Regions from separate parts of the Mycobacterium sp. M23085 genome, predicted to be linked through region 1. Evidence: riboswitches for the same ligand, from Rfam matches in the RefSeq annotation. Region 1 holds a riboswitch; the other holds the start of a gene.
The links. A riboswitch is a leader RNA that binds a small molecule or an ion and turns the genes downstream of it on or off. The one in region 1 is predicted to bind magnesium.

Region 1 (3,094 bases):
GGGTTGGGCCTAGTCAGCTCGTCGATGAAGGGCCGGTGGAGGTTGGTGGGCCGCACCCCGAAGTCGCGTTCGAGTTCGTCGAGGCTGCCGTAGACGTCGATGCGCGGGTACGCGGGGTCGTCGGATTTCCACACCGGAATCGGGGTGCCCCAGTAGCGGTTTCGGGATATCGACCAATCGCGGGCGCCCTGCAGCCACTTGCCGAACTGGCCCTCCTTGACATGCTCGGGATACCAGGTGATCTCCTGGTTGAGTTCGACCATGCGGTCCCGGAATTCGGTGACCGCGACGAACCACGACGACACCGCCCGATAGATCAGCGGGTTGCGGCAGCGCCAGCAGTGCGGGTAGGGGTGCTCGTAGGTTTCGTGGCGCAGCAGCACCGCCCCGTTGGCCGCGGCCGGACCGGTGCCGTTCTTCAGGTCGCGGATGATGTGCGGGTTGGCGTCAAACACGTGCTGCCCCTGGTAATCCGGGACGGTGGCATCGAATCGGCCCTTGGAGTCGACGGGGGTGACCGGCACGATGCCGGCCGCCTCTGAAACCGCCATGTCGTCCTCGCCGTAGGCCGGCGCCATGTGCACGATGCCGGTACCGTCCTCGGTGGTGACGAACTCACCGGGCAGTACCTGAAAGGCGTTGGCCGTATCCATGAAATACGGAAACGGCGGCAGGTAGCGGGTGCCGAGCAGGTCGGCGCCCAGATGGGTGGACAGGATCTCGGGTTCTTCCCCCAGCTCGCGGGCGTAGCCGGCCAGCCGCGGTTCGGCCAGCACGAAGCGCCGGTCCCCCACCCGCACCTGCACGTACGTCACGTCGGGATTGACGGCGACGGCGAGGTTCGAGGGCAGGGTCCACGGTGTGGTCGTCCACACCAGCAGGTGGGCCCCGTCCAGCGGACCGCCGACCACCCTGAACCCCACCGTCAGGGCGGGGTCCTGGCGGCTCTGGTAGACGTCGTCGTCCATCCGCAATTCGTGGTTGGACAACGGGGTTTCGTCGCGCCAGCAGTACGGCAGCACCCGGTAGCCCTCGTAGGTGAGGCCCTTGTCCCACAGTCGTTTGAACGCCCAGATCACCGACTCCATGTAGGGCAGGTCCAGCGTCTTGTAGTCGTTGTCGAAGTCCACCCAGCGCGCCTGGCGGGTGACGTAGGCCCGCCATTCGTCGGTGTAGCGCAAAACCGAGGCCCGGCACGCGTCGTTGAACGCGGCGATGCCCATGTCGTCGATCTGCGATTTGTCGGTGATGCCGAGCTGGCGCTCGACCTCGAGTTCGGCCGGCAGGCCGTGGGTGTCCCAGCCGAAGCGGCGCTCCACCCGGTAGCCGCGCATGGTGCGGTAGCGCGGCACGATGTCTTTGACGTAGCCGGTCAGCAGGTGCCCGTAGTGCGGCAGCCCGTTGGCGAACGGCGGGCCGTCGTAAAACACGTATTCCGGGGCGTCGGCACGCCGCGCGATGCTGGCCCGGAAGGTGTCGTCGCGGGCCCAGTAGTCCAGCACCTCGAGCTCGAGCGCCGGAAAGTCGGGCGCCCCGCCGGCCGGCCTCGGGTAGGCCTGGACGGAGTCCACCGGCTGAGCCTCGAGGTCAGCTTCGGAATGGTCGGTCACGTTGCGCGTTGTCTCCTGTGCCACGGTGCAAACCGGGGACGACGACGCGCTGGCTGCGCGAGCGCCGCGGTACCACCCCGCTTGCCGCGCTTTCGCGTGGCCACTCGATGACGGCTGTGACGGGCCTACCCGTTCGGTTCTACTGAGCCGGCCCGGCATGCCAGGACGGCGGTTCTTCCGAAGGCTCCCCGGTGATGGCCGGATCGATGCCAGTAAGACGATTCTACGAAGGCCCGCAAATCCGCGTTTTGCCCGACGTTCATCGGAATTGCTTTCAGGCCCGGACTTCGAGGACACCGACGCGCCACAGCGCGGCGTACACGTGACGCAGCGGAACGCTCAGCAGGCGAGCGGCGCCGTCCACCAGCGGGTCGCCACCGGCGCCGAAAGCCGCGTTGCCGGAGCGGCGGCGGCGCTTGGCCTCGGGAGCCGGGGCGGGGGCCGGAAAGGTGTCGGGGTCGCGCACCACGGTCAGTGTGCGGGTGGGCGCTTCGGCTACGTCGTAGAAAGCTGCGGTCATTATCGCCTCCTAGAGGGGAGAACCAACGGGGACTGATTGGACTGATGTGTCCCATCCCGCGTTGGTTCCGATCTCAGAACGCTTGGCCGATAACGACGTAGCGTTGCGACGACTCAGCCGAGAAGGTCGCGCCGGAGACCGGATCGGGACGAAACACAGTTCGGACTTCGGTCCGGACTGTCGCTAGAACGCATCTGTCCCTCACCTCCTCGCGGTCACGACGCATGCGCGGTCGCATGCAATCTATGCGCAGCAGAGGAGCAGAACCCGACGACCGTCGGAGATCCGCACCCCTCTCGTCAGAGCTTTGGCACCACACGACGTGTCCTGGCCTGGAAGAACAAATCCGAGCCGGAAGCCACCTGGGCTCAACCCTTAAGCCGGGAGGAGCTGTCCTGACCCGGGGCGTCTTTCGACGTTCGGGGTCAGTGGCCTGTATTCGTGTAGACGCCTCACCTAACGAGGTGCTTACCGGACCGATGATGCACGACGGGTTTGGCCGGGTCAAATCCCTGGATAGCGTGTCGGGGATTCTCTACGCAATCGCGCGGGAGGCCCACAGCATTCGGCCAGGTTCAGGGCCCTGACCTGGGCAGATGACCCGTCGGATCACTTGTCGATCAGGCCGTCGAGCCGGCCGATGGTGTCGATGAACTCGTCGACCATGTCGAGCACAACCGAGCGGGTGGAACGAACGCGATCGAGCGAGCCCACCACCTGCCCGACAAAATAGGTGGCCAGCTCACGCGCCTTGGCGCCCTGGTGGGCGGCGGCCTGGTTGATGCGCACCTGCGGCTCGGTGATCAGCGCGGTCTGCAACGGCATGCCCAGCGGATCCGGGTTTTCCGGGCGCTCCCACTCGTCGGTCCAGGCGGTGCGCAGCATCCGCGCCGGCTTGCCCGTCATCGAGCGCGACCGCACCGTGTCCGACGAGCTGGCGGCCAGGAATTTCTCCTTGACCACC
Region 2 (3,094 bases), 2.1 Mb from region 1:
CGTTAGCGTGAGACACGAGGACCTCCTACGGGTGAATGCCAGACACATCCACTCCGTCAGGAGGTCCTCCCACTTTCAAGCAGGCACGCCGTCAACAACCTCCCGGGTCACGACACCTAGCCGGCGGCTGGCGGCCGGGTGACCACGTAAGGCCGAAAGCCATACTTCGGAGGCTTGCTCGTCAGACTGTTCGCGGGCACATTGGTGATCGGCATCCCTGGCATTCCCGGAAGTCCCGACGTGACCGCCGGCGCGGTGTTGACCGGGTCGGCCGCTACCGCCGATGCGAGGTGAATCCCCGGGGAGTCCGCACTTGTCACGCTCGGCGGCACCGACAACGGCCCCAGATAGGCCGCTCGACCGAACGCCGCCGAGATCTGTCCGGCATGGTTATCGGACCCGCTCCATCCGGACGCACCGACCAACGTGCCCGGACCCGGGGCGCCGAGAACATCGTTCGCAGCCGCCGCGGCCCCGGCGCCCTGTTGGCTTTGGCTCATGAAGTCAGCGGCCGTTCCTAGGTAGTTGCCGGGCATGAAGAATCCGGAGGAGAAAATGGTGTTCCAGATGTTGGCGTCGGGTCCCCAATCGTCCCAAAGATCCGACAGCAGGGATGACGATGAAGACGAAGACGAAGACGAAGACGACGACGAGGACGACGACGAGGACGAGGACGAGGACGAGGCAACGGAAGCCACGGATGATGTCGCCGAGCTGGACGAAGTTGATGACGTCGACGAGCCAGGAGACGCCATGCTTTGCAACGTATTTGGCACTGAGGAGACCACGCGCGACAGTGTTGCCTGGCTGTCGGATTCCGTCGAGGTGGCTGTCGCTTGGCTGACCGCCCGGGCCTGGTTCGCCAAACCGGCGGAATTGGTGTTCTGTCCCGGCTGGGCAAATGGAGTCAGTTGAGTGGCCGCCGCCGACGATCCCGCGTAGGAATACATCGCTGAGGAATCCTGGGCCCACATTTCGGCGTAGTCGGCCTCAGTGGCCGCTATCGCCGCAGTGTTTTGTCCTAGCACATTGGTGGCAACCAACGATGCCAGCAGGGCACGGTTGTCCGCGACGATCGCAGGGGGAACCGTCAGCGAAAAGGCAACTTCATAGGCTGCGGCGGCAGCCCTGGCCTGGTTGGCTGCTTCCTCGGCCTGTGCTGCAGTGCTGGTCATCCACGCCACGTAGCTTGCCGCGGCGCTCGCCATCGACGTCGATGCGGCACCGCGCCATTGATCGGTGCTCAATCCCGAAACGATGGAGCTATAGGACGTCGCCTGGGCACGCAAGTCATCGCTCAAGCCCTCCCAGGTGCTCGCAGCAGTAATCAGCGAAGCCGAGCCGGCACCGGCGTACATGCGAGTCGAATTGATTTCTGGTGGCAGCGAGCCGTAGTCAATCATCGTGATTCTCAACAGGTCCGAGAGATATCAGCGGTGTGGGCCGCCGGGTGCGAACCGGCACCGCCGGTCGCCACGAGGTCGTGCCCATGGTGGCCTCGGGTTGCAACGACATCGCCGTAGCGTTTTTCCGCCGTGGTGGGTGTGTGCGGGTGTCCCATCGCACAAAGCATTCGATTCCTCCTTAAGTAGCGCACGGTGAACTTAGATCTGGAGCGTCACGGCGCAACACGATGGACACACACGCAAAGAAGATATTGCGCGTCGGAACTCGCAGCAGCACAGGTCGATTCAGATCGCTAGCCAGACCGGGAGCCCGATCGAAGCGAAAGAGTTGTCGGTCCCGGACAGGGTCTATCAGATGGACTCATTCCGCCTCACCTCCTAAGCGTCTGGCGCACGGGCCGCCGGTTGAGAGCGCAGCGAGATGAAACGGCCGGCGGTAAGTGGCAGACCGTGGCACCCCTCTCGTCAGAGCTTTGGCACTGCACGGCGTATTCGTCCATGAGTACGAAAGCCACTTGGGCTCAACCCTTGACCCGGGAAGAGCTGTCCTGACCGGGGGCGTCTTTCGACGTTCGGGGTCAGTGGCCTTTGTCCGTGCCGACGCCTCACCTAGCGAGGTGCTTGCGCCGGTAATAGTTGCACCCAGGCTCTCGATAGTCAACCGAATTGCACGAAAACAATTTTCGGCAACGTTGGCAACCGGGGGGCGGACTGCAAGCAGCTGCACATCGAACATGGGCACTTCGTCCGACGAGCTGCGGGCACGTAAAACCGTTGTGTGGCAGTGCATCAACTTGCCCGCACAGGCCCCACATCAACGACGCCGATAACCGGTGAACAGGCGATGCCTCTACCGCTGGGGACATTCGATCCAGTTGCGCACAGCCGTCGCGAGCGCGCGGCCTCCATGACGAACGGCTGGTAATGACCTTTTTTTCATCGCGATTTTTGATCGTCGGCTAGGCCATTGGGGAAACAACAGGTGAAAATGCGCTGCCGCAGAGCGATATTCAGTTTGGTTTCAGATTCGACTCTTACGGTTCCCGGCATCGGTGACAATCGAGGGAGGACGCGATGTCTTTTGAGACCACACAGACAGATGCGGTGGTGGCGACAGTGAATGAACTGCAGAAGATCAATGCCACGCTGGCTGCCCATTACGCGGCTCAGGCGGCACCAATAGCGGCTGTGATACCTCCTGGCGGCGACGTCATATCTGCCTTGACGGCAGCACGTTTCAGCGCTCACGCAGAACAGTGCCAGGCGATATACGGCCAAGCCTCCGTCGCGCTGGACGTTCTTGCACGACTCTTGGGAGCAGCCGTCGCCACCGAAGCGGCAACCATAACGGCCGCCGAGGCCGAGGCCAGTTAAGGGATCACAATGGTGGATTACGGTTCACTAGCGCCAGAAATCAACTCCGCGCGCCTGTATTCCGGTCCGGGGTCGACATCGCTGACCTCAGCAGCCTCCGCATGGAATACCCTTGCCTCCGAGCTGAATTCAGCGGCACTGGACTATCAAAATATTGTGACACAGTTGTCCAGCGAGGAATGGCTAGGATCCTCCTCAGCGGCGATGGAATCCGCGGTCAGCCCCTATGTGGAATGGATGAGCACCACCGCATCCCAGGCCGAAGAGGCCGCTACCCAAGCCAGTGCGGCTGCGGCGGCTTATGAAACCGCACT

Region 2: another riboswitch for magnesium. It lies ahead of ACIUM1_RS20415 (PPE family protein); the one in region 1 lies ahead of ACIUM1_RS03625 (Rv1535 family protein).

The regions. Positions count from the first base shown of each region.
Region 1 is NZ_CP174280.1:869,085-872,178, forward strand. It holds gene ileS (isoleucine--tRNA ligase) at 1-1,571, opposite strand, end outside; gene ACIUM1_RS03625 (Rv1535 family protein) at 1,885-2,130, opposite strand; M-box (ykoK) riboswitch at 2,415-2,601, opposite strand; partial or broken gene ACIUM1_RS03630 (NAD(P)H-dependent flavin oxidoreductase) at 2,740-3,094, opposite strand, start outside.
Region 2 is NZ_CP174280.1:4,323,886-4,326,979, reverse strand. It holds partial or broken gene ACIUM1_RS20420 (IS481 family transposase) at 1-16, opposite strand, end outside; gene ACIUM1_RS20415 (PPE family protein) at 117-1,403, opposite strand; M-box (ykoK) riboswitch at 1,857-2,030, opposite strand; gene ACIUM1_RS20410 (PE family protein) at 2,481-2,780, shown strand; gene ACIUM1_RS20405 (PPE family protein) at 2,790-3,094, shown strand, end outside.